3 regions of the Chryseobacterium sp. AG844 genome follow, and region 1 is predicted to be linked to each of the others. Evidence: riboswitches for the same ligand, from Rfam matches in the RefSeq annotation. Region 1 holds a riboswitch; each other region holds the start of a gene.

What was found. Region 1 has a riboswitch for S-adenosylmethionine ahead of DEU40_RS03850 (alpha/beta fold hydrolase). Riboswitches for the same ligand answer to the same signal wherever they lie in the genome.
Region 2: linked by a shared signal. The riboswitch ahead of DEU40_RS03055 (SusC/RagA family TonB-linked outer membrane protein) and the one ahead of DEU40_RS03850 (alpha/beta fold hydrolase) in region 1 are both predicted to bind S-adenosylmethionine.
Region 3: linked by a shared signal. The riboswitch ahead of DEU40_RS11415 (TonB-dependent receptor plug domain-containing protein) and the one ahead of DEU40_RS03850 (alpha/beta fold hydrolase) in region 1 are both predicted to bind S-adenosylmethionine.

The regions. Positions count from the first base shown of each region.
Region 1 is NZ_QGTV01000002.1:377,061-387,531, forward strand. Features, by position in the region: gene DEU40_RS03835 (proline dehydrogenase family protein) at 1-728, shown strand, start outside; gene DEU40_RS03840 (OsmC family protein) at 804-1,223, shown strand; gene DEU40_RS03845 (MGH1-like glycoside hydrolase domain-containing protein) at 1,300-3,915, opposite strand; SAM riboswitch class I at 4,104-4,210, shown strand; gene DEU40_RS03850 (alpha/beta fold hydrolase) at 4,272-5,210, shown strand; gene DEU40_RS03855 (ACT domain-containing protein) at 5,216-6,754, shown strand; gene DEU40_RS03860 (O-succinylhomoserine sulfhydrylase) at 6,835-7,995, shown strand; gene DEU40_RS03865 (homocysteine S-methyltransferase family protein) at 8,034-9,044, shown strand; gene DEU40_RS03870 (fatty acid desaturase family protein) at 9,128-10,219, shown strand; gene metH (methionine synthase) at 10,221-10,471, shown strand, end outside.
Region 2 is NZ_QGTV01000002.1:212,053-222,523, forward strand. Features, by position in the region: gene bshC (bacillithiol biosynthesis cysteine-adding enzyme BshC) at 1-1,232, shown strand, start outside; gene DEU40_RS03025 (LysM peptidoglycan-binding domain-containing protein) at 1,271-3,232, shown strand; gene fabD (ACP S-malonyltransferase) at 3,303-4,178, shown strand; gene DEU40_RS03035 (GYDIA family GHMP kinase) at 4,189-5,094, shown strand; gene pckA (phosphoenolpyruvate carboxykinase (ATP)) at 5,222-6,838, shown strand; gene DEU40_RS03045 (hypothetical protein) at 6,889-7,326, opposite strand; gene DEU40_RS03050 (type II 3-dehydroquinate dehydratase) at 7,391-7,798, opposite strand; SAM riboswitch class I at 8,042-8,140, shown strand; gene DEU40_RS03055 (SusC/RagA family TonB-linked outer membrane protein) at 8,224-10,471, shown strand, end outside.
Region 3 is NZ_QGTV01000009.1:172,502-182,972, forward strand. Features, by position in the region: gene DEU40_RS11410 (APC family permease) at 1-1,050, opposite strand, end outside; gene DEU40_RS11415 (TonB-dependent receptor plug domain-containing protein) at 1,058-3,490, opposite strand; SAM riboswitch class I at 3,584-3,688, opposite strand; gene DEU40_RS11420 (alpha-amylase family glycosyl hydrolase) at 3,950-6,787, opposite strand; gene DEU40_RS11425 (T9SS type A sorting domain-containing protein) at 6,981-9,059, opposite strand; gene DEU40_RS11430 (helix-turn-helix transcriptional regulator) at 9,214-10,086, shown strand; gene DEU40_RS11435 (hypothetical protein) at 10,179-10,463, opposite strand.

The DNA of each region.
Region 1 (10,471 bases):
AAAGTACCCGTTCAGTGAAAGAGTCAGAAGCGGTAACTCAACATTTCCTTCGTTTGATTAATAATGTGAAAGAAGAGAATATTAATTCTATTGTTTCTTTGGATTTATCACATATCGGACTTGCAATTGACAAAGATATCACTTATAGTAATTTAGTATTGTTAGCGGAATCAGCTTATAAAAAAGATATTGAAATAGTGATTAGTGCAGAAGGAGTTGAAAGAACTGATGATATTATTAATACCTATTGTAAAATATCAAACGATTTTTCAAATGTGGGGATTACACTTCAGGCTTATTTAAATCGTACTCCAAAAGACCTTGAACGGATATTGGCTGAAACACAAGGAAAAATAAGAATTGTAAAAGGAGCTTTTGCTGTTCCTCCGGGACATGCTGTAGAAAGAGGAAAACATTTAGACGATTTATATATTAAATATATTGAAACTCTTTTCACTAATAACAGAAAATGTTCAATAGCTACCCATCATAATATCATTCAAAATAGAGTTAAAGAACTTATTGAACAATATGATATTCCAAAATCTAAGTATGAATTTGAAATGTTACTGGGAATACAGGAAGACCTGTTGAATGAAATCCATAAAGAAGGTTACCCGTGCAGGCAGTATATTGTGTATGGTGATGAATGGTATCTGTACATGTGTAACCGAATTGCAGAAAATCCCGATAATGTTTTTCAGGCTATGGTTGATATCATGTCTTAGCCTCAGGTTTAATCCACAAAGTTTTTTATATTTGAACAAGAATATAAAAAGAATTCTGAATTATAAATTCTTACAATGAAAATTACACTCAACAGAATAAACGACGATTTTTTATTTGAATGTACCAATGCTCAGGGAAATTCTATTCTTTTAGATAATACTTCCCAGCCGGGAGCCAAAGGAGTTTCCCCAATGGAAAGTGTACTGATGGCTGTAGCAGGCTGCAGCGGAATTGATGTGGTGTCTATTCTGAAGAAGCAACGTCAGGAAATTAAAAGCTTTCAGGCAGAGGTAGAAGGAGAGAGAGTACAGGTAGAAGATGCAAAACCTTTTAAATCAATTAAAGTTAAATTCCTTCTGGAAGGAGAAATTGATCCTAAAAAAGCATTAAAGGCTGCAGAACTTTCTTTTGAAAAATACTGCTCTGTATCAAAAACGTTAGAACCGAATGTGGAAATCGGATACGAAGTATTTGTGAACGGAGAAAAAATTTAATCTCTTATATAAAACAGGAAAAGCCGGATGTTTCATCCGGCTTTTATATTACTCATTACCAACTACTCATTGCTTATTAAAAGGTGAGCCTTGGTTTTATCAGTTTTGCTACAGTGGCTGTCCATCCTGTCTGGTGAGAAGCACCCACACCACGGCCGTTATCACCATGGAAATACTCAAAGAAGGTAATGTAATCTCTGAAATGTTCATCATAATTGAACTTTGGATTCCCTCCATTGAACGCTCTTTGGCCATGTTCATCCTTTAAAAATATTGAGCAGAGTCTTTTGCTGATATTCTGGGCTACTTCATCAAGGTTTCTTTTATCGCCGCTGCCTGTTGGAAGTTCTACTTTCAGACTGTTTCCATAATAATAATGGAAGCGCTGCAGGCTTTCCACAATCAGGAAATTGATCGGAAACCAGATGGGGCCGCGCCAGTTGCTGTTTCCGCCAAACATCCGGCTGTCACTTTCGGCAGGTGTATAGTAGACCATATTTTCCGTTCCGTGCACAGAAAAGACAAAGGGATTTTCTTCATATACCTTAGACATGGCGCGGATTCCGTAAGAACTCAGGAACTCGTTTTCATCAAGCATTCTGGTCAGAACTTTTGTCAGTCTGTTTTTACGAAGTATGCTCATCAGGTGTTTTCGTCCGTGTCCTTCCTCGTCCCAATGGGAAACGAGTTTGGTAAGCTCCGGTTTATTTTTTAAGATCCACTCCATTCGGGTTCTGAAGTTCGGCATCTTTTCCAGTAAGCGGTGGTCTACAATTTCAACAGCAAACATTGGGATCAAACCAACAATACTTCTTAACCTCAAAGAAACACTGTCTCCGTTTCCAAGCTGCAATACATCATAGAAAAATCCATCTTCTTCATTCCAAAGCCCTTTTGTGCCTTCGCCAAGATTTTCCATAGCCTCAGCGATGTAAAGATAATGTTCAAAAAACTTGATGGCCATATCTTCATACACCTGGTAATATTGGGCAAGTTCCATCGCAATACGCATCATATTCAATGCATACATGGCCATCCAGCTGGTTCCGTCTGCCTGTTCGAGGTGCTGGCCATCCTTTAAAACCATGTTACGGTCAAAAGCTCCGATATTATCGAGACCCAGGAAACCTCCACCGAAAATATTTTTTCCGTTTTTATCCTTTCGGTTCACCCACCACGTGAAATTGAGCAGGAGTTTCTGGAATACTTTTTCTAAGAATAATAAATCCGGCTTTCCGTTATTTTTTTCATCAATTTTAAAAACACGGAAACAAGACCATGCGTGCACCGGCGGATTCACATCACTCATATTCCACTCATAGGCAGGAAGCTGTCCGTTAGGATGCATATACCATTCTTTCGTAAGCAGCAAAAGCTGCCCTTTGGCAAACTCTGCATCGATGATGGAAAACGGAACACAGTGAAACGCCAGATCCCATGTGGCATACCATGGATACTCCCATTTATCGGGCATAGAAATAATATCCTTATTATGGAGATGATTCCATTCCGTATTTCTTACATATTCGTTGAAATTTCTTGGGGCTTCAAAGTTGGGATCACCTTTCAGCCATTTTCCGATATTATAATGATAAAACTGTTTGTTCCAGAGAAGTCCTGCAAAAGCCTGTCTCTGTACATTTCTCTCATCTTCGTTAACGGTATCGCTCTGAATTTCCTGATAAAACTCTTCAGCTTCAGCCTGCCGGGTATTGAAAATTTCATCAAAGTTTTCAAAAGGCTCATCGGCTTCATCCGGGCACAATCTGAATTCAAAAACCTTTGATTCTCCGGCTCCGATAAGCTCATCAATCAGAAAAGAAGCCTTTGTTCCTCTTTTTTCGGGATTTACCGTATCCGTTTGATGGATAATATAATTATTGATTCCGTCTTTGAAATAGGTGTTTTCAACTGCAGGAGCTCCGTAAAGCTTAGAAGTATTGGTTTCATTATCACAAAATACACTTTGTGCATTTGAATTTCTGGAATACAGCTTCTTTATCGAAATACTGTCGTGGGCAATATTGATACTTCCGTCATGAGAAGCATTAAGTTCTGCCTTATAGGTGTTGTATCCCCATTTCCAGTTATTTCTGAACCATGCTGTAGGTGCCACCACGATAGGTGCCTCATGCTGGCTTCGGTTACAGACTGTCACCCTGGCCAGAATATCATTGTGATCGGCTTTACAATATTCTATGAAAATATCAAAATATTCATCATTATCAAAAATCCCGGTGTCGAAAAGCTCATACTCAGGTTCCTTTTTGCTGCGTTTTCCATTTTCAGCAAGAATGTCATCATAAGGAAACTCATTGATCGGGTACTTGTACAGCATTTTCATATAGCTGTGGGTAGGCGTATTATCCAGGTAATAAAAGATTTCTTTGATGTCTTCCCCATGGTTTCCCTGAGGATTGCTCAGGCCAAAGAACCGTTCTTTTACCATTTTATCTTTCTTGTTCCAGAATGAAAAAGCAAAACATAAAAGCTGCTTTACATCGGAAATTCCGGCAATGCCTTCTTCACCCCAGCGGTAGGCATAGCTTTCGGCATTATTATGATTGGTGAAATTCCAGGCATTCCCGTTCGGGCTATAATCTTCACGTACATTTCCCCACTGCCGGTTGCTTACATAAGGTCCCCAGTTTTTCCATTTGGTATCTTGTAATCTATCTTTTTCGGCGGTCATATGGCATCATTTTTCAATACGAAGTTAGTTTTTTTGAGAAGTAATTCCAATTTTTTTCATCTGAACAATTATTAATATGGTCTTGGAATACTTGTATTTAAGGGCTTTTTTAAATATTAAAATAATTTTTTTTTGAAATTAAAAGAAAAGAACTACCTTTGCACCATTCGTTCATTCAAATATTGAAAATGTTATCAAGAAAGGTTGAGGGATTAGACCCTATGAAACCTTAGCAACCCTTTGCGCAAGCAAAGAAGGTGCTACGTTCTACCAAATAATTTTGGACAGATAACTCACTGAAGTTCTTTTTCAGCCATTTCCTGTGGCATTTTCAATTGTATTAAAATTTAATAGAATTGAAAACAGAACTAAACTATATTAATCTTACGTATCAAACTCATTCCCAAAAGGAATACCATATCCCGTTGAGCTATCAGCTCTTTGGGAAAGATCTGTTTACAGCCCCTGTTATCTTAATCAACCATGCTCTCACCGGAAACTCAAATGTATCCGGAGAAAAAGGCTGGTGGAAACAGCTGGTAGGGAAAAATCAGATTGTTGATACCGATCAGTATACCGTTCTGTGCTTCAATATACCAGGAAACGGATATGACGATTTTTTAATTGAAGATTATGAAGACTTTACTCCTTCAGATATCGCTGCGATATTTCTGAAAGGGCTTGAAGTTTTACAGATCAAAAATTTATATGCCATTATAGGAGGCTCTCTGGGAGGAGGTATTGCCTGGGAAATGCTTGCCCAGCAGCCGGATCTTGCTGAGATTTTTATTCCTATTGCCTGCGATTACAGAACGCACGACTGGCTTCATGCACAGTGTCTGGTTCAGAAATTTTTATTAAATGATAAGGAAGAACCATTACAGAAAGCAAGAATTCATGCCATGTTGTGCTACAGAACACCGCAGTCGCTCAATGACAGATTTCAAAACCAATATAACCAGGACAAACAACGCCTGGAATCAGAAGACTGGCTGGTTTATCATGGTAATGCGCTAAACGAAAGATTTAGTTTGAAAGCGTACAAACTGATGAATCATCTCTTAATGAATATAAATGCTGCTGATACAGCACTGGAGAACATTCAGGCACGAATGCACATGATCTCCGTAGATACAGACTTATTCTTCCCGGCTTCTGAAATCCGAATGTGTTTTGAAAACTTAAAAGAGAAAAATAAGGATGTTTCTTATCACGAGATCCAATCTATACACGGGCATGATGCCTTCCTAATGGAATATCAACAATTAAATAATATCATTAAAAACATTTTATAGAAGTAATGAAAAATGCTAACGAAATAAAATTTTTGAAGAACAGATCAATCGTCAAATTTGAAGGAGAAGATTTCCTGGGAGAAATCGGGATTGACGGACGAATTTTTAAAGCGCTTACTTTGGCGCGTATCAGTGTAGGAGTAATCTCTCAGCAGGCCATAGAAAACGGAATTTCTATTCTGGTTCATGAAAATGATGCAGAAAAAGCAGTTGCCTGTCTTATTGATGAATTTGAGGCAGAAAGAAAATCAGGAAAAGTTTCTCAGATTTATAGTATCAATAATGTTTCTGTGATTGGTTTTGTTGCAGAAGATTTCAATAAAGTTTTTGCTGAGCTGGCAAGAAATAATGTTTTCCCGTTACTTTTAAATCAGGTGGCAGGAGAAAACAGAGTCAATATCGTAGTGACCTCTTCGCAGGATGAAAAAACAAGAAATATCATAGAATCTGAAATTTTCAAAAAGCCAAAGACCGTTCATCTGGCCATTATTGGTCACGGAAACGTAGGAAAAACCTTGATAGAACAGGTACTTGAATCTGCAGAAGAAATTAAAAAACGTAAAAAAATAGACCTTAAAGTAGTTGCGGTAGCCAATTCAAAGAAAATTGCCTTCAACAAAAAAGGGTTTGATGCCAATTGGGGAGATGAGGTTTTAACAGCTGAAAGACCGTCAAATGTTGAAGAACTGATTAATTTCTCCAACGAAAATCAACTGGAAAATCTGATCGTTGTGGATAACACAGCAAGCAAAGATTTTGTTAAAAACTATCATGCCCTGGCAGAAAACGGTTTCGATCTGGTTTCTTCCAACAAGATTTTCAATACCCTTCCGATAGAAGAATACAGAAAACTAAGATATACGTTGAATAAAAATAACAGACGTTACTTGTATGAAACCAATGTTGGGGCTGGATTACCTTTAATTGATACCATCAAATTACTGCACCTTTCAGGAGAAAATATCACAAGAATCAAAGGCGTATTCTCAGGAACATTGAGCTATGTGTTCAATAATTTTTCTTTGAGAGACGATAAATTTTCAACCATCATCAACGAAGCCTTGGAAAAAGGATACACCGAACCGGATCCGAGAGAAGACTTATCAGGAAATGATGTTGCAAGAAAACTATTGATCCTGGCGAGAGAATTAGACTTAATCAACGAGTTCGGAGATATCAATATTCAAAATCTTGTTCCGGAAAGTCTGCTTGAAGTTTCAAAATCAGAATTCCTTTCAAGACTGGAAGAACTGGACGAAGAATATCAGAAAATAAAAGAAAATCAGGAACCGGGACATGTATTGAGATATGTAGGTGATCTGCACGGAGATTTACAGAAAGATAAAGGTGAACTGGATGTAAAACTGGTTTCTGTTCCTGCAACTTCAGCATTGGGACAACTGAAAGGTTCAGACTCCATCTTTGAAATTTATACAGAAAGCTATGGTGAAAATCCAATCGTGATTATGGGAGCCGGAGCCGGAGCAAAGGTAACCGCAAGAGGAGTATTCGGAGATATTTTAAGAGTAAGTGAAACAAAATAATATTTAATATAACAGTTTGTCATTCTGAACATAGTGAAGAATCTCATTGATACACTGTTAAATTGACAAATTAAAACTATATGGAAAATTTTGAAACATCAGCAATAAGAACCCAGACGGAAAGAACTCAGTTTGATGAGCATTCTACGCCGCTCTATCTTACCTCCAGTTTTATATTTCAGGATGCGGAGGATATGAGAGCAAGCTTTGCAGAAGAAAAACCTAAAAATTTATACAGCCGTTTTTCCAATCCTAATGTAACAGAATTTACAGATAAGATCGCTAAAATGGAAGGTGCAGAAGCAGGATATGCTTTTGCAACAGGAATGGCAGCCATCTATTCAACATTTGCAGCTTTGTTAAATGCTGGGGATCATATTGTAAGCTGCCAGTCAGTATTCGGGTCTACCCACACTTTGTTTACCAAATATTTCCCGAAATGGAATATTGAAACCTCTTATTTCAAAGCAGAAGATGCAGCGAATGTGGAGCAATACATCAAACCTAATACAAAGATCTTATACCTTGAAACTCCTACCAATCCCGCTATTGAAATTCTTGATCTAGAGTTTTTCGGTCAGATCGCCAAAAAGCATAATCTTATATTTATTGTAGATAATTGTTTTGCAACACCTTATCTTCAGCAGCCCATCAAATATGGTGCAGATATTGTGGTACACTCAGCAACGAAACTGATTGACGGACAAGGAAGAGTTTTAGGAGGAATCGCAGTAGGAAAAGAAGACCTGATCAGAGAAATTTATCTTTTCGCAAGAAATACAGGGCCTGCATTGTCTCCTTTCAACGCCTGGGTATTATCAAAAAGTCTGGAAACATTGGCTATCCGTGTAGAAAAGCATTGTGAGAATGCCTTGAAGGTAGCGGAGTTTTTAGAAAGCCATCCTAATGTAGAATTGGTAAAATATCCATTCCTGAAATCCCATCCAAGCTATGAAGTAGCCAGAAAGCAGATGAAGCTCGGGGGAAATATCGTAGCCTTTGAAATAAAAGGAGGAATAGAAGGAGGAAGAAACTTTTTAGATAAGATACAAATGTGTTCATTGTCCGCCAACTTAGGTGATACAAGAACGATCGTTACGCATCCGGCTTCTACAACGCACTCCAAACTGTCAGACGAAGAAAGAAATGAAGTAGGTATTACTGCAGGACTGGTACGTTGTTCAGTAGGATTGGAAAATGTGGATGATATCATTGCAGATTTAAAACAAGCTTTGGATTAATCCAAATAGCAACTGGTTTTTAGCCAAAAAAGATAAAAATGAAAAATTCAGAACAATTATATAAAGCTTTATCCGAAAGAATTTTAATTCTTGACGGAGCGATGGGTACCATGCTTCAGAGATACAAATTCGAAGAAGAAGATTACCGTGGGGAGCGCTTCAAAGACTGGGAACATCCGGTAAAAGGAAACAATGACCTGCTTTCTCTGACACAGCCTCAGGCGATTGAAGAAGTTCACAAGAAATATCTGGAAGCCGGAGCAGACATCATTGAAACCAATACGTTCTCAGGAACTACGATTGCCATGGCAGATTATCATATGGAAGATCTGGTATACGACCTGAACTATGAGTCAGCAAAAATTGCCAGAAAAGCCTGTGACGAGTACACCGCAAAAAATCCGGACAAACCGAGATTTGTAGCAGGATCTATCGGACCTACAAACAGAACAGCAAGTTTAAGCCCTGATGTGAATGACCCGGGATACAGAGCCATCACCTTTGAAGAATTGAGAGTAGCATACAAACAGCAATGTGAAGCTTTGCTGGATGGAGGTTCAGATATTTTTCTGGTAGAAACCATCTTTGATACCTTGAATGCGAAAGCAGCTTTATTTGCGATTGATGAACTGCAGGATGAAAGAGGAATTAAGATTCCGATTATGGTTTCAGGAACTATTACAGATGCTTCAGGAAGAACATTGAGCGGACAGACCGCAGAAGCTTTTCTGATCTCAGTTTCCCACCTGAATTTACTAAGCGTAGGTTTCAACTGTGCATTGGGAGCAGATCAGCTGACTCCTTATCTTGAAACACTGGCTCATAATTCAGAATTCTATGTTTCAGCATACCCGAATGCCGGTTTACCAAATGCTTTCGGAAAATATGACGAAACTCCTGAGGACATGGCAAGACAGATTAAAGAATATGTAGAGAAAGGATTAATCAATATTATTGGAGGATGCTGCGGAACTACCCCTGAGCATATCAGGGCGATTGCAGATCTGGTGAAAGATTATCCGCCTAGAGAATTGAAAGAATTTGTCTGATTTGATAGATTTTTTTAATTAAAATCAAGAATGAAGGCTCGGTTATAAATATTATCTTTAAATAAACCACAAAATTTAATGTAATGGAAAAGCCGATTTACTTAAAAGATTCAGAAGATGTTAAGCTTTTTAATGAGTTGAGGAAGAAAGTAAACCAAAGGGTGGAAGGGATTTCTGAAAACAGAGATATCTACATTCAGATCAAAGCAGTCATCCTGCCATTGGTCTATATTGGTTTATATTTTCTCGCTGTTCTTAATGCCGAAAAGCATTGGATCTATATTCTGAGTTTTGTTTTAATGGGAATTTCTCTGGTTTTGATTTATTTAAACTTAATCCACGAAGCGGCCCATAATAACATTTATAAGAGTAAAAGACTCAATGGGCTGATTCTTCACATTTTTGATTTTATAGGAGCCAACTCCTATATCTGGAAAAAAAGACATATCGCAAGCCATCACGCCTATCCGAACGTAGATGGATGGGATACGGATATCGAGCAGAGCGGACTGCTTTTAATTGTACCGTGGATTAAAGCGAAAGGAGTACAGAAGTATCAGGACAAGTTTTTCTTTTTAGTCTATCCGTTGTATTTGTTCAACTGGATGTTTATAAGAGACTTCAGAGACTTTTTTGATAAAGAAAGGGTGATTTTAAAAACCCAGGGAAAGATACCCACCATTGAAAAAGTAAAAATGATAAGCTATAAGCTGTTCTATTTCTTTTATCAGATCGTTGTTCCTGTAGTGTTCTTTAAAGTATCAATAGGATTGGCTTTAGGAGCGTGGTTTTTACAGGTGATATCAGCAAGTATTTTTGCATTGTTTGTGTTACTGCCTTTGCATCCGCTTCCTGATAATGCCTTTCCAAAATTAAATAAAGAGAATGGTCTGCCGTTTAGCTGGCTTCGCCACCAGCTGGAAGTAACCAATGATCTCAAAGAAAATAACTGGTTTGTAAGAAATGTGTTGGGAAATTTCAATTTTCACGTTGCTCACCATCTGTTTCCCAATTACAGTTATATGTATTATAATGAAATTACAGAGGAGATTGAAGAATTTGCTAAAGAACATGGTTTAGCATACAAAAGATTTCCGCTGATTACAGCTTTAAGTAAGCATAGGGATTTATTGAAGCAGAATGCCAATAATGCCTACTATATTTTAGAAGAATAAAATGAAGTATTTAAGATTATCAGGCCTCGAGCCTCTTATCATAACCCCGGAAAGTAATTTCATCAACGTTGGTGAAAGAACAAATGTTGCCGGATCCAAAAAGTTTTTAAGACTGATTAAAGAGGAGAAATTCTCAGAAGCCTTAGATATTGCCCGCCATCAGGTAGAAGGAGGTGCCCAGATTCTGGATGTTAACTTTGATGATGGTTTGATTGATGGAAAAGCATCGATGATCAAATTCCTGAACTTAAT
Region 2 (10,471 bases), 170 kb from region 1:
ATCTGAAAGAAAATTTTCCGGATTTTAATTTTGTTCCGGTATATTGGATGGCTTCGGAGGATCATGATTTTGCCGAGATCAACCATTTTAAAACTGAAAATAACTATTACGAAACTAACGGAAAATCCGGCGGCCCGGTAGGACGAATTGAAATCAGTGATACATATTTTATTTCTGAATTTGAAAAAGAATTTAAAGATTCTGTTTTCGGGACAGAGCTGATTTTAATGATGAAGGAAGCTTATAAAGCAGGAAACACCTTAACGGAAGCCATTAAGATTCTTGTCAACCGTCTTTTTTCAGAATTCGGACTTTTGATTCTGGATGGAGATTCTGTAGAACTTAAGAATCAGATGAAAACGATTTTTAAAGATGAGCTTCTGAACTTCAGTTTACAGAAAACTTCCAAAGACAAAGTAGATTTTCTTACTGAGAAATATGGAAAGGTTCAGGTAAACCCTCGTGAAATTAACCTTTTCTATCTTTCTGACACCAGAGACAGAATTGAATTTAATGGTCAGAAGTATATCATTGTGGATAAGACCATCCAGTTTACAGAAGAAGAGATTCTGGCTGAACTGGAAAATCATCCTGAAAAATTCAGTCCGAATGCATTAATGCGTCCTGTTTATCAGGAAAACGTGCTTCCCAATCTGGCTTATATCGGTGGAAATGCCGAAATCATGTACTGGCTGGAACTGAAGGATTATTTCTCAAAAATCAATATTCCTTTTCCTATCCTGATTCCAAGAAATTCTATGCTTTTCCTGAAAGAAAAAACATTGGGGAAAATAGAGAAACTTGATCTTAAGATTGAAGATTTTTTCAAGAACTTTTCAGTACTTACCAATCAGAAGATTTTAAAAGATAATCCGATTTTACAATTGCTTGACGAGAAAGAAGAATTACTCATCAATAGTTTTTCTACATTGAAAACTTCAGCAGAAACAACTGAAAAATCTTTCGGGAATATGGTGAAGGCAGAAGAAGTACGACAATTAAAATCATTTAAAAGAATGAAAAAACGTCTGCTTCACGCCGAAAAAATAAAACAGAATGAATTGCTGGAAAGGCTTGAAAATCTGTTTTTAGATGTTCATCCCGCAAAAACATGGCAGGAGAGGGTATATAATTTTAGTGTATTCTTTTCAGATTATGGCTATGCGTGGCTTGAAAATTGTTTGGAAGAAATGGTGGTTCAAGATTCAAAATTAATAATTGTTGCCATTTAATTTTAAAGAAGTATTTTTGTAAATTATAATTATCGAATATGATAAAGAGGTTTTTTATTCTATCCAGTTTATGTATGGTTTTGGGAGTTTCAGCCCAGAAATCACATACGGTTGTGCAAGGTGACAATCCTTACAACATTGCAAAAAAGTATGGAATGACTGTAGATGAATTGCTGAAGCTAAACCCAAAACATAAAGATGGCAAACTGGCGATCGGAGATGTTTTAACGATAAAATCAGAAAAAGCAGCCACTCCAGCTGTAACAAAAACAGCTCCGGCAGGAAAAGTAACTTCAAATACAGGTGCTTCTTCTCTGGGTAAAATTGTTTTAATGCCAAAGCAAACCATCTATGGTATTACAAAACAATACAGAATTTCTGAAACTGATTTAAGAAAACTGAATCCTGAACTGGATTCTCACATGAAAATCGGAGACGAAATCACATTACCTCTTGCCAGTATAAAAAAATATGGTGGCGAGCAACAGGCTGTAACAGCAGAAAAGCACGTTGAAACTCCTGTAGAAAAAGTAACAGCAACTGCTGCTACATCTGCTACTACTGCTGCAGAAGGAGAATCTTATGTGATTCAGGCAAAAGATAATTATTACAGAATTACAAAACAGTTTGGCATCAGCCAGCAGGACCTTTATGCTTTAAATCCGGGATTGGAAGAAAAAGGACTGAAACCTGGTGATACCATAACAATAAAAAGATCCAATAACAATAATACTGATACTGTTGCTGAAACTTCAAATCCAAAAGCAAAAATGGATTCAGGGAACGAAAAATCAACCGCTGCTTCCACTGTTGTTGCAGGTGATGATTATGTTACCTACACGGTTCAGCAGGGAGATACAGTATTCTCTATCGTTAATAAATTCGGTGTTTCTATTGATGAGCTTATCGCTCTCAACCCGGATCTTTCACACGGTTTGAAAACCGGAATGGTTCTAAAGATCAAAAAGCAGGATGCAGCTTATATAAAGAAAAATGGTGATGCTTTAAGCGTTATCCTGATGCTTCCTTTCGGGTACAGTACCAATGAAACTCAGTACAGAGGAATGGCACTTGACTTTTTGACAGGAGCTAAACTTGCTATTGAAAGAAATGCAAGGGGAGGACAAAAATTAGATATTAAAGTAGTAGACTCAGGGAATGAAGCTTCGTTCAAAAACTCTTTGACACAGATTAATCCTGATAATACAGATCTTATTATCGGACCTTTCTTCAAATCCAATGTCATTGATGTTCTTGATTTCACCAAAAATCAAAAAATCCCGATTGTAGCACCATTTGCCAACTCTCCGGAACTCTATAACTACAGTAACCTTATTATTGTAGAAACCAATAATCAGACGTATGCTGATAAGATTGTAGAAGAAGTAAAAGCAGTGTATTCAGATCAGAAAATATATATAGTGGCAGATGCTAAAAAAGAAGATGCCAACTATATCAAAGCCGGACTTGAAAAAGCGGTGAAAAATCCTAATATCATTATTGTTAATTCGTCGGCAGATATTCAGCCGGATCAGAATATGATGACAGGACAGTCTGCACCGGTTATTGCCATTTTAGCAAATGATGATAATACTGCAGGAGATGCTTTTGCCAACAGAATGATTGCGATGTCTAAAGAAGTTCAGGGAATAAAAGCCTTCAGTATGTTCTATTCTCCTGTTTTTGAGAAGAAAGTGGATGAGCTGAGCCAGGCAAGTCTTGTATATCTGATGGATAGAAAGATCAATACAGACGGAAGCTTTGAGAAAGAAATTCTGGCTGCTTATAAAAGCAAATACTGCAAAACGCCACCGAAATATGCTATCGTAGGTTTTGATGTGGTAAATGACATGTTAACCAGAGAGAATAAAAAAGGAGAGATCTTTAAACAAATGAATAAAGTTCAGACTCAGCTTGCGACCAAATTTGAGTTTGTAAAATCTAAAGCTAACGGTGCTTATGTAAATACAGGTTACAGAGTAATCAGGTTAGTACAATAAATGATTTATAGCACTTAAAACGAATATTGTTAACATTATAGTTATATTTGCATAATATTTAATTCAATACATGAAAGCACTTGTATTTCCAGGGCAGGGTTCTCAGTTCGTAGGAATGGGAAAAGAATTGTATGATTCTAGAAAAGATATTAAAGATCTGATGGAATCTGCCAATGAAATTTTAGGTTTCGACATTCTTTCCATTATGTTTAACGGTACGGATGCGGATCTTAAGAAAACAGAGGTTACCCAGCCTTCAATATTTATACATTCAGTAGCAGCATTAAAAGCCGTAAATGGTCTTGGTGCTGAAATGGTAGCAGGACACTCTTTGGGAGAGTTTTCAGCTTTGGTTGCCAACGGAGTTTTATCCTTTGATGACGGTTTGAAATTAGTTTCTGAAAGAGCGAAAGCAATGCAGGAAGCTTGTGACGCCAATCCAAGTTCTATGGCGGCAATCTTAGGATTGGATGATGCCAAGGTTGAAGAAATCTGTGCACAGATTAGCGGGGTTGTTGTTCCTGCTAACTATAACTGTCCGGGACAATTGGTTATTTCAGGGGAAACTCCTGCAGTAGAAGAAGCTTGTATAAAGCTGAAAGAAGCAGGCGCTAAAAGAGCATTGCTGTTACCGGTAAACGGAGCTTTCCACTCACCATTGATGCAGCCTGCACAGGAGAGACTGGCAGCAGCTATCGAAAAGACAAAATTCAGAAAAGCAACTATTCCTGTATACCAGAATATCGCGACAACAGCGGTAACCAATCCTGATGAGATCAAACAAAACCTGATCGCTCAGCTTACCGGTCCAGTAAAATGGACACAGTCTGTTCAGAATATGATTAAAGATGGTGCCTCTAACTTCGTGGAAGTAGGACCAGGAAAAACCCTTCAGGGATTGATCAAAAAAATTGACGGATCTGTAGAAGCAACTTCTGCAATCTAAATAAAAAAATATGAGCGCGATCTTTTCACCGGGCAAGCTTATGCTTACTTCAGAATATTTCGCAATCGATGGAGCTCTTGTCTTAGCGGTACCTACCAGGCTGGGACAAGAGTTTTTCTTTGAAGAAAAAGAAGATGGAAAATCTCTTATTCTTTGGGAAGCCTATCATCAGAATACATTATGGTTAAAAGCTGTCATTGATTATAAAAACTGGCAGATCTTAGAAACCAATATTCCATCAAGCGCTGAGTTTATTACCAAAACATTACAAAATGTTCAGCTGCTTTCTGACAGTAAATTCAAAACAGACCTTACTTATTATTTAAAAACAAATCTTCAGTTTCCTGCGGATTATGGGCTTGGGAGCAGTTCCACCCTGATGAATAACCTGGCGGAATGGGCTGAAATAGATCCTTTTCATCTTAACACCATCAGTTTGGGAGGCAGTGGATATGACATTGCAGTTGCAAAAGAAAAGTCCGCAGTGCTTTTCCAAAGTAAACCTGAGATAAAATATGAGAAAGTAGATTTTAATCCGTCCTTTAAAAATGAACTGATTTTTATTCATTTAAATCAGAAGCAGGATAGTAGAGAAGGAATCAATTTTTACAAATCAAAAAAGAAGTCCCCGGAATTGGTTGATGAATTTTCGGATATCACAAAGAAAATTATGTTATGCGATGAATTGGAAAATTTTTCTGCATTAATGATGATTCATGAGCGAAAAATTGCCGATTTTCTTGAAATTCTCACAGTTAGAGAAAAATTTTTCTCAGATTGCCCTTCATTTGTCAAAAGTTTAGGTGCATGGGGTGGAGATTTTGTGATGAGTGCGAAATTTGGGGACTATAAGAACTATTTTTGGGAGAAAGGTTTTACGACCGTTTTTGAATGGGATAATATAATTGGTTTATAATCAATATATTACAATCCTGTTTTTTTATTTGCCATTCTGACTTATATCAGTATATTTAAACCACCTTTAACAAATAATTAATATTATTTTTGTTGAAAGCAATAAAGAAATAGAAAATATAAGTAAAATGAAAAACACTAAAATCATCCAGGATTTAGAGAAATTAGGGATTAAAGGAAACTATGAAGTAGTGTATAATCCTTCTTATGAAGAATTATATCAGGCTGAAGTTTCTCCTGAAAATCAGGGGTTTGAGAAAGCTGAGCTTACAGAATCAGGCGCAGTATCAGTAAAAACAGGAATTTTCACAGGTCGTTCACCTAAAGACAGATATATTGTTCAGGATGATGTTACAAGAGATACAATTTTCTGGGATGGTAAAGTAAACTTACCTACAACAGCAGAAATTTTCGGGTCTTGTAAAGAACTAGTGCTGAACCAGCTTGCCGGATCTAAAAAGATTTATGTAGTAGATACATTCTGCGGAACGAATGCGGATACGAGACTTAAAGTAAGATTTATCGTTGAAGTAGCATGGCAGGCACATTTTGTTACTAATATGTTCATTCGTCCTTCTCACTATGAGCTTGAAAACTTTGGCGAGCCGGATTTCACAGTTATCAACGGATCAAAGACTACCAACCCGAACTGGGAAGCTCAGGGATTAAACTCTGAAAACTTCATCATGTTCAACCTTACTGAAAAACTACAGATTATCGGAGGTACATGGTACGGAGGTGAAATGAAGAAAGGAATGTTTGCTATGATGAATTACTATCTTCCATTAAAAGGTATGGCTTCTATGCACTGTTCTGCTAACGTAGGAGAAAAAGGTGATGTAGCTTTATTCTTTGGTCTTTCAGGAACTGGTAAAACAACTTTATCGGCAGATCCTAAAAGATACCTTATCGGTGACGATGAGCACGGATGGGATAACAACGGAGTATTCAACTATGAAGGCGGATGCTACGCTAAAGTTATCGACTTATCCGCAGAAAAAGAACCGGATATCTTCGCTGCCATCAAGAGAGATGCACTTCTTGAAAACGTTGTTGTTAACAATGGAGTAGCAGATTATACAGACGGATCTATCACTGAGAACACAAGAGTTTCTTATCCAATCTATCATATCAACAAAATTGTTTTGCCGTCTAAAGCAGGTCATGCGAAAAAGATTGTTTATCTTTCAGCAGATGCATTCGGAGTACTTCCTCCGGTTTCTATCCTGAATGAAGATCAGGCGCAGTACCACTTCCTTTGCGGTTATACCTCAAAATTGGCAGGAACTGAAAGAGGAATTACAGAACCTCAACCATCTTTCTCACCTGCATTTGGTGAAGCATTCCTTACCTTACACCCGACAATGTATTCTAAAACATTAATCGGCAAAATGAAAGAGCACGGAGCTAAGGCTTATTTGGTAAACACAGGTTGGAATGGTACCGGAAAGAGAATTTCTCTTAAAGATACCAGAGCAATCATTGATGCCATCATTGACGGTTCTATTGATAATGCTCCTAAAACTCAGGTTCCGATCATGAACCTTGAAATTCCTACTGAATTACCAAATGTTTCTACAGGTATTTTAGATCCTAGAGATACCTATGAAAGTGCTTCAGAATGGGAAGAAAAAGCAAAAGATCTTGCTTCAAGATATATCAAGAATTTTGAGCAGTACTGTAATACTGAAGAAGGTAAGAAATTAGTTGCTTCAGGACCTCAATTGCAGGAACAGACTATCTAATAGTTACCAATCAACATACAAAAAGCCTCATCACTGATGAGGCTTTCTTATTAGTATTTTTTACAACTTTCAATCAATTCATTCTGTTCATCCAGTTTCAGGACTGTTGATTTGATTGATTCTTCAGTCAGATATTTTATAATCATAAAATGCTTTGAAGAAAAGTAAGACTTTCCGTCCAATATTTTATTTAAATACTTTGGGGTAGTGAAGGTCATCCAATATTTTGTTTTGTCAGAAAATTCAATGGTGACTTCTATTGCAGATTCAGTATCCTCTACTATTTCATCATCAATATGAATGGAAATAATTTCCGGTTCTTTCTCCAAGCAGAAATAAAACTTAGAATACCATCTGAGCTTTCCTTCATCATTCCAGATTCTTATATTTTCAGCATTTATTTCTTCAACGATATAAGATTTTCTTTTTGTTAATTGTCTGGAATTTACCCCAATGCTTTTACAGTAAATCTTATCCTTTATCTTCATAAATTATTTTTCATAATCATCTGTGAAAATCTGTGAAATCCGTGGTTAAATAAAAAAGTATAAGTTATTTTAAACTTAATAAGGCCAACCGATACCCATCCATTCCAAAGCCTGATAAGACTGCATCCGTATTAGCTGCTGTTACAGATTTCTGTCTGAATTCCTCTCTTTTATAGATATTGCTGATATGAACTTCTACTTTAGGTTTTCTGATATTTTTTAAACAGTCTGCAATCGCATATGAATAGTGAGTATAAGCCCCGGGATTGATCACTACTGCATCGAAGTCATCTTCCTGAAGCCTGTTGATAAGTTCTCCCTCAATATTAGACTGATAATATTTTAATTCATGAGTCTGAAACTCGGATCTTAAATTTTCCAAATAACTTTCCATAGAAACATTTCCATAGATTTCCGGTTCTCTTGTGCCCAACAGATTGAGGTTAGGGCCGTTAATGATCAAAACTTTCATACCATAAAATTAAAAACTTTTTTCAATTAAAGATCAAAAATTTCTGGACAGATTTAATTTGTTGTATTGAATTATTGATAATGATATTTGTCATGTTTAAGAAAGTAGTAAAGCTTGTAACTCTTTACTGTGATGGATTTTATTAAAAAATTAAGTTAATTTTTGAAAATTTATCATGAAAAATAAATAAGTCTACTTGTTTTGTAGACTAAAAGTTTTTAGCTTTGCAACCATATTTCGATCGGCTTATAAAGAAAGATGGAGGGAACTGACCCTATGAAGTCTTGACAACCTACCCGTGGGGCAAGGTGTTACGTTCAGCCTTTTAAGGAAAAATAAGCATTTGGTTTATCGTATTTATCGATGCCCTTTGCTGATTTTTCTGCAAAGGGCTAAATTTTAATATATGATAACTAAAATTGATTATGATTAGCAAAAATTTATTCAATTCTAAAGCCTGGATACCTCCGGTTGCTGCTTTTTTTCTTGGAGTCACCAGTGTAAGTGCACAGAATTCCAGGGCGAAAAAAGATAGTCTTCATGAAAAGGAGCTTGATGAAGTAGTTGTGGTAGCTTATGGAAAAGCAAAAAGAAACAGCTATACCGGTTCTGTAGCCACCATTTCCAGTGATAAAATCAATAACAGACCTGTAACCAATATTACCAAAGCATTGGAAGGGCAGGTTGCAGGGATTCAGACGACCAGTGCCTCAGGGCAGCCGGGTGCGGTTTCTACTATCAGAATCAGAGGAATCGGTTCTATCAGTGCTTCCAGTGATCCTTTATATGTAGTGGATGGAATTCCTTTTGACGGAAATATTAACTCTATCAGCCCAAGTGATATTGAATCCATCAGTGTTTTGAAAGACGCTACAGCAAGTGCTTTGTATGGCTCAAGAGGGGCAAACGGAATTATCATCATCACTACAAAATCAGGAAAAAAAGGAGACGCAAAAGTTAATTTTAATATCAACCAGGGATTCTCAGGAAGAGCTGTCAAAGATTATGAACAGGTAAACACAGATCAGTACTTTCAATTATATTGGGAAGCATTACGAAACGGATATCAGTCTGGTAAAGTTTCTTCTCAGCAGGCCGCTCAGATGGCAACAGATAATCTTGTTTCTACCCTTGGGATCAATCCCTATGGAACTGCTTATCCAAAACCGGTAGGAACAGATGGAAAACTATTACCGGGAGCATCACCACTCTGGAATGACGACTGGAGAGATATTTTACAGAGAGTGGCCTCAAGAAACCAGATGGATCTTGATATCAGCGGAGGAAGTGAGAAAAGTAATTACTTCTTTTCCCTTGGTTATCTGGACGACAAAGGTATGGCCATTGAATCTGGTTTTAAAAGATATAATACCAGGCTGAAAATTAATTCCGAAGTTAAAAAATGGCTGAATGTTGGAGTAAATTTAAGCTATACGAACAGTATTCAGCAGGCGCCTACTTCTTCGGATTCAAAAGCGAGTAATATCATCAATGCGGCAAGATTCATTCCTTCATTCTATCCTTATTATGAAAGAAATGCAGACGGCACTTACGTTTTGGATGCCGACGGAAATCCGATCTATGATTTTGGAAAATACAGGCCTACGAATGCACTTCAGAACCAAAATGCGGCTGCAACGTTGCCATTGGACAAAAACGAAAATAAAGAAGATAACTTTTCAGGGAAAGGATTCATGGAATTCACTTTCTTGCCGGAGTTAAAATTCAAAACAAGCTTCTCTGTTGATCTGGTGAATTATAACGGACATTATTATTCAAATCCATTACTTGGGCAAGGTGCTGAAATTGGAGGTTCGGTGACGAAGACCAATACCAGAACACTTTCCTATACAACCAGCAATATTCTGACGTATGATAAAAAGTTTGGAAAGCATCACGTTAATGCATTAGCAGGTCATGAATTCTACAAATACGATTATCAGACGATTTCAGGAACGAGAAGTCAGTTTTCACTGCCTTATTACTATGAGCCGGATGCTGCTTCTCTGCTGGGAAGTTTCAGTGGAAACAGTAATAAATTAAGCTTATTGAGTTTCCTTGGAAAAGTAGAGTATGACTACAATAATACTTACTTTTTATCTGCATCGGGAAGAGCAGACAGTTCTTCAAGATTTGCGAAAGATAACAGATGGGGCAGGTTTTGGTCAGTGGGAGGTTCGTGGAAAATTTCGAATGAGGAATTTATTAAAAGCCTGAATGTTTTCAATCAGTTGACATTGCGTGCCAGTTACGGAGGTCAGGGGAATGATAAATTACTTAGACCCAACGGACAACCGCTTTATTACGCTTATCAGGAGCTGTACAGATTTATCAGTCTTGGTGGAGAACCGGGAACAACATTGGAGAAAACATCTACCAATAATGTGAAATGGGAAACCAACCTTAACTTAAACGTAGGATTGGAATTCGCTATTTTGAATAACAGAGTTAAAGGAAATATTGAATACTTCAAAAGAAAAAGCCAGGATCTTCTGTTTAACATGCCGGTGGCACCATCATTGGGAATCAGTGATTACCCTGCTAATATCGGAACCATTCAGAATACAGGGTTTGAATTTTCATTATTTACAACACCGGTTAAGAATGTTGATTTCCAGTGGAATGTGGATGTGAACTTAAGTACTTTAAACAATAAAGTCACAAAATTACCTG
Region 3 (10,471 bases), on a different contig from region 1:
ATAGACAAAAATTTCTTTAAAGCTACCCGTTAAAATAATAATAGCAGCAATCACAGCATGGGCAAAAATAGCTCTTACCGGAATTCCTTTTGCATTTCCAGCTGATAATGGTTTCCAGATGTGGGTATGTTTTGCAAAAGCCTGTGTCAGTCTTGAGCCAACCCACAAGTATCCGCTTATGGTTGCAATCAGCTGCAGAGCTATAAAAATATTAACAATTTTTCCAAAAGCCGGACCCAACATATTGACTGCTGCTTCGCCCATCACATCTTCTTTTCCTGCCAGCTGATTTGCAGGAGCATGTTTCAGCATAATATAATTCACCAGAATATAACTTACCGTCACAAAAACAGTTCCTATAATCAATGATTTCGGAAGGTTTTTCTGCACATCCTTTATTTCTCCGGCAATATAGGAAGCTGAATTCCAGCCTGTGTAGGAATAGGTAACAAATACCAGAGAGGTAGCAAAGGCAGGAAGCATGATCTCATTCTGCCAGCTGTCACTGAAATTAAGGCTGTTGCCGATCTGGGGTGAATTTGAAATTCCTACTCCAAGAATAACCAGTACAATAATAAAAGCGATCTTAATGAATGTAAAAAAATTGTGAAACCTGCTGGATGTTTTCAGGCTGAATGATAATGCAATTGCTACCAGGAATATCGCGGCTATGGCAAATCCGTTTCCAAAAGAATACTCAAATACAGAAAGATATTTCGACATAGCCAATGCTGCCAGCGCTACGGGAGAGGAAAATCCTATGATGAGCGAAATCCAGCTTATGAGATATCCGAAAATCGGATGATAGGTTTCTTTAAGATAAATAAAATCGCCTCCGTTTCCTTTAAAATGGGAGCCCAATTCTGCGTAGCAAAATGCCCCGAACAAAGCGAGAACCCCTCCGATGCTCCATAGCAGGAAAATACTGTAGGTATTGGTAATATCGGATAACTGAAATCCCAGGGTGGTAAAAATCCCTGTTCCGATCATATTGGAAACGACAATGGCTGCGGCTGTTTTCCAGCCAATCTGATGTGAGGCAGTACTCATTTAATGATTAAAAATTAAAATTAAGCCTTCCGAAGAAATAATTCCCCAGCGTTCCCATCTGTACAGGCGCATATTTGAATACTCCATAATATGAATTTTTATAAATCTGGCGGTACGGAAAGACATCAAATATATTGTTGGCTCCTACGGTAAAATTGATACTTTTGGTGATATCATACCCTACGCTGATGTCTGTCACTACTTTTGGTGAGAATTCCTGCACGTCTCCAAACGGATAACCATCTCTTATTACCTTACCAAAATAGGTATTTCTTACGAGAAAACTGAATTTTCCGATTCCATAATTTAATCCTAATGAAGCTTTTGTTTTTGGAGACAGTGTTTCAATGATATTGATCTGATCGGGACCAAAAAACTGATCCTGAGGCGTTCCTAAATTTTCAGGAAAATGAAAATCTGTGATTTTTGTTTCCGTATAGTTTCCGGCAAGATTCATATTTAATTTTCCATTCCCAAGAATCCAGTCATAGGAAACCACTACATCTACTCCTTTCGTTTCTGTATCAATAGCATTGGCGAAGAATCTTCCGCTTTCTACCTTAAACTGATCTAATCTTGGGTCTGTAATATTGCTGGTAATCACAATTCTGTCCTTTACTTTGATCCAGTATCCATCTATGGAAATAGTCAACTTATTAAATGGCTTCAGAGTAAATCCAGCACTTGCATTGACAGAAGTTTCCTGTTTGAGTTTATCAAATCCAAGAATTCTGGCAGCTTCACTATCGTTGCTGAATATTCCTTTGGTAACAATCTTTGAACCGGAAGTAGAAATATCCGCATAGGAATTATTAAAATACTGCTGTTGCAATGATGGTGCTCTGAATCCTGTCCCAACAGCGGCTCTTACTGCATAGTTTTTTACAAACTCATACCGTACAGCGAGTTTTCCATTCAAGGTATTTCCGAAATCTGAATAATTTTCAAACCTGGCAGCGGCATCAATATTCAGTTTTTTATCCAAATCATAGGAAACATCTGCATATACTGCGGTGGAATGTCTGTCTTTCTTCAAGGCATTGTTGGGAGAAAATCCGATAAAGGACTGAGATCCGCCTGCACCAAGCACTGTTGATCCTTCAGTGGCCACATTTCCATTGATGTCATATTGGGTATAAGAAGCTTCATCACCAGCTTTGATCTGGTATTGTTCAAACCTGAACTCACCACCGAAAGCAATATTGAAACGGTTTATATTTTTGGAAACATCAAGATTAATGGTATTCTGCAGAAAACTATGGGCGCCTGCATAAAAACTTGTGGGTGATTTTGCTCCCAGAGAAGCATTATTGGTATTGCTTACCTTATAATTGAAGGTATTGCTCCCGAACGTATTACTTAGGTCAAATAGCCAGTTGTTAACATTATATTTTGCACCTACAGCATAGGAAACATCATATACCTGAGACCCAAGAACCGCCTGAAAACCATTCGGATAAATGGATGAAACCACATTAGACTTTTCGCTTGGCAGTCTTCTGAAACCAAAACCTTCTCCTTCTTTAATACTGAAACCTCCGAAAGAATAGAGTTTAAAATGATCATTAAAAGGGTATTCTGAATTGAAAAACAACTGTCCCTGTCTGATCTGGGCATCTCCGATCTGAAAATTAAAATCATCACGGGTCAACCCTCTTTTTTCAATTTCGGCATCATCCGCAGCTCTGGCTGCTTTTACCGCTTCAGCGTCACCTGCAAATTCATACGCAAAATTATCTCCGAAAATATCCAGATCGTGATTTTGAGTTCTTGTGGTTTTTCCTCTGTGGCTTAATTGCAGGGAAAGATTGATATAACCGTCTTTTTTTCCTAATGAAGCACCATAGTTAACTCCTGCCTGGTAAGTATCTCCATCATTTCTTCCACTTAATCCGTAAGTAAGACTTGCTGAAGCTCCGGCATTTTTCTTAAGAATAATGTTGATCACTCCGGCAATAGCATCAGATCCATATTGTGCAGCAGCTCCGTCTCGTAACACTTCTATTCTGTCAATAGCAATTACAGGAATGGTACTCAAATCTGTTCCTACAGAACCATTTCCTACGGTATTCTGATAATTGACCAATGAAGTTGTATGTCTTCTTTTTCCGTTAAGCAATACGAGAACCTGATCAGGGCCCATTCCTCTTAACGTTACGGGATCAATATGCTCTGTGCCATCAGAAGCAGACTGTCTCACTGCATTAAACGATGGAATCACATAACTAAGGAGGTCCTGAGCAGTCATTTGGGGAGAACTTCTCTGGATTTTGTCAATATTAATTACATCTACAGGAACCGGTGTCTCCAGCTTTGTTCTTTTGACATTACGGTTTCCGACGATGATAATATCTTCGATCTGTTTTCCTTTTTCCTCACTTTCCTGAGCAGCTACCAGAATTGCTCCAAGCAATAGTACAGCTGTGCTTAATTTTTTCATTTTTGTTCTTGCCAATTAATACTACCAATCTGACGGATCTTTCCGCAGATACACAAGACTTCAAGAAATGGAATTCATATAGAGTATTGACTTCAATTATCTCTCCCAAAGGGTTGGAATTAGCACCTTTACACGCTGGAATTGTGCAGGTTGCTAAGGTTTCACCGGGCCAAATCCCTCCACCTTTCTTGATAAATCTACTGCAAAAGTAGACTATTTTTCTGAACTTACAAAAAAAGGCAAATCTGCTGATCCGCAAATTTGCCTTTTATTTTGTATGGAACTTGTTTAAACTTTTTATTTTTGAACCATTAAGATTTAATAAGAATTTAAGAGTATTAAAAGGAGCTTAAAAATCAGAATGATTAACCTTAACTATACTTTATTTCTTAATCCTTCTTAATGGTTTTTTAAGATATTCAATATTTTTTATTAGTCTAGGCAACTTCACCTTTTGTTTTATTTAATAATCATCTTTTGAATGGCTGTTCCTGTCTCTGATTTCAACTGTACCAGATACGTGCCTGCCGGATAATCAACCTTCACATTATAAGTTCCGCTCTCTTTATCGAGTTTGAAAGTATCCAGTTTTTTACCGGTCATATCAAAAATTGAAATTTCCCCATTTTTTGCTTTATTGAAAACCAGTTTAGCGATTCCATTTCGGACAGGATTATCTGCAATCTGAAGAGATAATTTGTTGGCGGCATTGACATCTGCTGTTGACAAAGCACCCGCGTAATTACCAAAGATTCTAAATTCTCCCGATTGTAAAGTGATTGGAGCTGTTGTGGAAGCTACATTTGAAATACTGTTGTCCATCAGATTCTGCCATTGACCTGTGTAAGGGAAATAAGGCACTACATTCTGTGCGGAAGTCGTGTAATTGGCCAATACGACAACATTCTTTATTCCTGTTGTAATAGAGGTATCATACACATAAATCCTTGTGATCAGGCCATTGGGATCGTTCGTAAGATTGTTGGACTCTATAGTATAGGTTGTAGATTTAAAAACCGGATAAGTATTTCTGATATTGATGATTTTAGCCCATGTATCGTAGATTGCTTTTCTATTCACATCAGTATCATACCCCAGCGTAAATGCAACAGGTTTCTCATCGGTTCTGCATCCGCTGTCTATCGTACCGTTTGCACATCTGTTGATGCTGAATTCATAACCTAATTCTCCAAACTGCCAGATCATTTTCGGACCAGGGATAGTAAAGAACGTGGCCCCGAAAGTTTTCATTCTTTCAAGAGCGGTATTCAGGTTTTTTACATCATAGCTTCCGTTCGCTGCACCGTATGCAAGGTTTTTAAACATCAGTCTTTCTTCATCGTGGCTTTCTCCGTAGCCTGCGGCACTCATATTGGTAAATCCGTGAAGACTGTGGTTCATTCGGTCGTAATTGCTGTTTTCCTTATATCCCATCGTATTCTGATTGTAAGGATCTGTCTGTTTATTCCAAAGCATAACGCCTTTTCCTTCTGCTATTCTGTAATTCGCCCATTGCTGTTCTTCTGCATCAGTTCCAAGGTGTTCGAAGATCATGTAAGAATTCGGATCGATCGCCCATTGTCTGTCGGCATAATGTTTCATGATATCAACTCTGTCCTGCTGGTAGGCATTGGTACAGGCTTCATCATTTTCGGAACAGCTTTGCGTAAATCCTTTGGTTAAATCCCAGCGGAAACCATCTATGTGATATTCAGTCAGCCATTGCTCAAGACATCTTTCAACGTAATATTGCGTTGAAGGACTTGTGTGGTTAAAATCGTTAAATACATTGTATGAATGTTTCGGAACCTGATTAAAGTAAGGGTTGTTGGCTGCAACATTTCCATAGCCATCACCATCCGGATCAATATTCCAAAGTCGTACCAGAGGTGAACGTCCTGTCGCGTGATTAAATGCGACATCCAGAATGACTGCAATTCCGTTCTGGTGGCATACATCTACAAATTCTTTGAATTTTTCGGGAGTACCGTAGGCTTTGTCCAATGCATAATGGAAAGAAGTATTATATCCCCAGGAAAGATTTCCGTCAAATTCCATGATAGGAAGCAGTTCTATAGCATTGATTTTCAGATTCTTTAAATAGGAAATTTTATTGATCAGTGACTGCCAGTTCTTTTCCTGTGTGAAATCTCTCAATAATAATTCATACACTATAAGATCCTGTTTCGCAGGTCTTTGAAAATTGGTAACCTGCCAGTTATAAGCGGTCTGGCCTGTTTTAAATGTTGACACTTCAAAACCCTGCCCGGCAGGAAATACAGGTAAGTTTGGATAGGTAGAAGCGGAAATCCACGGATCATCATAAGAGGAAAGAATTTGTGGCGAATAGGGATCTGCTACTTTTCTCAAATCGTTTGTTCTGTATTGAAAAGTATAGAGTTGCTGAGGTGTTATTCCATTGAGTTCAATCCAGTATAGATCCGGATTTGTGGTATCTTTTTTCATTAAATAAGTGTCATTCAACGTCCAGTTATTGAAACTTCCTATGACATGAACAAAACTTTTCCCCGGAGCATATAAAGCCAATCCCACCTTGGTAGGATCTGTCGGATGGTAATTGATTCCCTGTCTGATCCAGCTGGGTATTGCCTGGGAAACAACATTTCTCGGAACCTGTACAATGAATGCTGCCGTTTTGGAATTGGTTCCCTGTGTCGCCACAAGTTCCATATTTGCATCCTGGGTAACCGTATAACTGTAAGAATAAGACTCTGAAGGCGTTGTTGTTGAATTGACAACAGTTCCGTTGGCTTTTAGCTGAAATGTAGCATTGGTACTTGCCGTCGCCGTAATGGTAATGGAATTTCCCGCAGGAACTGAAGTAAGGCTGTTCGCCAATGGATTTGTAAGCGTTAAGTTTAAAGTCCCTACGTTTACAAAAATATCGGGTGAAGTCTGGTGCGATCCCGTCTTATCTTTTAATAAAAACCCAAATCTTCCGATTCCTGTTCTTCCATAAAAAGAAGTTGGTGTAAAAGTGAGTGAATAACTGTCTGTTGCTGCATTATAATTCAGCTTATTCAGATCATTGGAATTGTTCCAGCTGCCATTGGTAGGGCAATCCTGGCTATTCTGATAATTGGTGTCAAACGACCATGTCCAGATATAAATGGCGTTGTTGGAAACGCCCCACGCAGACTCATCAATCTGATCCCCGGGAACAGTAAGTGTGATCGCATCTGTTTCGTTGAACGGATCAGGAGAAATTGTATAATTGATCTGTCCGAATACAGCCATGGTAATCAACAGAAAAACAACAGAATAAAACTTTTTCATTTATTATTTTTTATCGAATATAGTATAAATTTTTCTTCATGACCACTATTCCTCTTCAGTATTCATCAAATATTTCTATTTTTTCGGAGAAATAATAATAAAAAAAAGACTCATGAAAATTTCATGAGCCTTCCAATAAAAGTAATTGTAATGAACTAATTCTTTTGGCGAAATCTTTGGTATTGAGATCCGCTTACTCCTTTATAATCTTTTTAGAAACGGATTGTCCGTTCTTCAACTTTAACTCTACGATGTATAATCCTGAAAGAAGTTCAGTCAAATTGATCTGATGATCCGAGAACTGTACATTCATTCTTTGCCCTACAGCATTGGTAACGTTTACTTTTTCAATTCCTGAATCAGCTTTAACCATAAGAATTCCTTTGGTTGGGTTAGGATACATTTCAATAACAGATTGATTCAGTTTGATTTCTGAAGTACCTAAAGAAGATGCAGGCTTGATACATCTTACTGATGATCCCTGCCCTCTCATAGCTCCGGCAGATGGATTGGCAATCGTTGATCCGATATACAGATATTTCCCTCCCAGACTTGATGTATCAGAACTCCAGAAATAGCCGCGTTGTCCTACAAAAGTAAAGTTCCCGTCACTGGAGCTTCTGTAACCTCCTGCCGGTAATTTAAGATGACTGTTATAAGCCGTTGTTGGGTTAGAAATACTTTCAGCTCCAATTAAAATAGTCCACTCTGCCTGAGAAGGCATTTTCCAATCTGCTCCTATTGCTTTACAAGGATCTATACCTGCAGAAGCATTCACATCCGCAGCAGATACTCCTGCCCACGTATCTGAACCTGCAAAACCTGCCCACCATCCTGGAGATCCTGCAACATAACTTCCCGCAGTGGTATTTGTTCCTTCCGGAGTGTTGGGAGATGGTGCCGGTACGATCTGAGAATTTCTAAGCTGGTGGCCATCATCCCATCTTCCCCATTGGAAAAGATCCCCATAAGAATTCGCATCCGCTACTGATGAAGCCACCTGTGTACTTCCCAGGTTCTGCTGAAGCCATATTTTTCCGTCTGCTCCTCTTACCGTAGTATAAGCCACCTGTTGTCCGCGATACATAAAACTTACACAACCAATATCACCAACATTGGTTCCAGGATCTGTATTGCTGCATGTTTGTGGATTAAGGTTCAGAGAAATTCTTTTCACCTTTGTTGTATTGTCGGAATAAGCCAAAACAAGATAATTTTGTGCCTTATCTATTGCTAAATCATTGTATTTTGCCTCTCCAGCTGAAACAAAATCTCCTCCAAAAGGAACCCAGTTTTGCGAATCGTCTAATTGATAAACGGTATTTCTCAGGAAATTATCATTTTCAAAACGGCTGGCTACCACATATGGCTTTCCTGATTCTGTTACGGCTAAGGCAACATGCTGTACTCTTCCCTCAGAAAAATTGGCATTTCCAACCTGCACCCAGGAGTTTCCGTCAAACTTTCTGACATTCAACTTCCTTCCTCCTCCGGAGTTGGAAACATAAGCAACATAGATTGTGTTTGCTCCATCTAAAGCAATATCAGCATTATACTGCTCTCCTGATGAAGAAGCATCTGCAGCTGTTCCGCCTACCAGAGTCCAGTTTTGTGCTGAACTGGCATCTGTACTGTTCTGATATACTTTTATCCCTCCGGAAACATTACAGGTATAGATCATATTATTGGTTCCGATAACCATTTCAGCGAAGTCAGCACCGCCCGAAAAACCTGCATTTCCTATCTGCTCCCATGCTCCTCCGGAATATCTTTTAACCGTTCCTGAACCATACGATCCATACGTGAATATGATATTATCAGAGGAAACGGCAGAAGCCTGATAATTAACGGAACTGTCTGTAACATTCGGAAGCTGAGACCATAAAGATCCTGTAAATAAGCGTACTTCCATTCCGTAGCCTGGATAACCAAGCTGATTGGTATAATAAATACTGTTTCCGTTCGGACTTATAGACAATGAGTTGTAGGTGGCAGTTCCTGTAGTAACTCCGGGCGTTCCTCCTAGGTAAGACCACGAGTTTCCGTTAAATTTCTGAACAGAACCTTTAGCTACAGAAACATCATAATAGGACAGATAATAATTTCCCGAGTTATCAATAACAAGATTATTAAAACTGCTTCCTCCTGCAGATACATCCTGAATGCCTCCTACATTTTCCCATTGCTGGGCATACATATAGCTTCCAGCAACGGTTAGCAATGCTAATCCTGTTCTGATTTTCCGTATTGCAAAATGTAAATCTTTAAACATATGAAATATTATTTTTAATTATTCTAAATTTAATTTAATTTTGCGCAAAAGTACCTCACATTATCTACCCCGAGTTATCATTTTCGAACTTTTGGTTATCCCGCGGAGGACTTTTATCTTAAGAAGTTGTACCATGGCTGTAAAAATGTGTTGTATGAGGCGTCAATTAAAAAGTGGACATTTGTTCATATCCGAGGACATCAAAATCATCATGCAGGAAGACCTGTGTCCTGATCAATCCTTCAAGTCTCATATGCTGGAGGGGAAATCAAGTTTTAATTTGATTTTCATGTTGAGTGATGGCATTAATTTAGAAGGTCATGATTGCGGAACCCAGTTTTTATTCAAAAAAAATCAATACATCCTCCATTATTCTCCTAAAGAAAGTGTTGCTGAACTGTGGACAGAAAACCACGAAATTCTGAGGTATTTCCAGATTCAGATCAATTATCAATATATTTTTAACCTCATCAATCCCGAGCTTAATCGTGAAAATGCTGAAATTCTGGAAAATATGATTCATAATAATTTCATTTTCCTTCATAAAGAAACGCCGCCGGACATGACGGTTGAGATGCATATAATTGTAAAAGAGATTCTTGATTATAATAAGAAAGGAATCATGCAGAAGTTATTTATAGAAGCAAAGATTATCAAACTTCTTATCCTGATCTTTGAGCAATTTAATGAGAAAAACATTTTCGAAGACACTCCAAAAACGTCTGAAATGATCAGGAAATTCATTGATGAAAATTACCATAGAAATATAAAAGCAGAGGAAATTGGAAAATATTTTGGACTGAACCAGAATACTGTCAGAAAGGAATTCAAAACGCAGTATCATACAACGATTGCTCATTATATATCAGAGCTCAGGATGCTGAAAGCAAAGAAAATGATTACCAATAAAGAAATTATGATCAAAGAAATTGCTATTGAGTGCGGTTATGAGTATCTCCAGAACTTTACGAGGGCATTTAAAAAGAAATTTGGGGTATCTCCGGAGAGTCTGAGAAATAATAAATAGAAAAACCGCTTAATTGCTTAAGCGGTCTATATATGTTGTTTTGCTTTGATATTACTTTTTCAGAATTCAGGTGAAAAAGCAATGACAATCAATTAATGATGATGTCCGTGATCGTGAAGGAAAGGTCCGTTTCCTTTCGGCTCGTTATAGATAACTTCTACACCTTCCTGCTCAGTAATAAGCTTTCTTCTGATATCTTCAGGGTCGAAAGGCTTTACTTTTCCGAAATACTCTTTCAAACCTTCAGTTAGCCACATTGGGATTACTAATCCGAAGAACATAAAAATACACCAGAATCCTACTAGGAACATAGTAATGAAGAATATAGTCCAAAGGAACTGGTAGAACGGCCAAAATGCTGATAATATCGTTATCATTCTCTTAA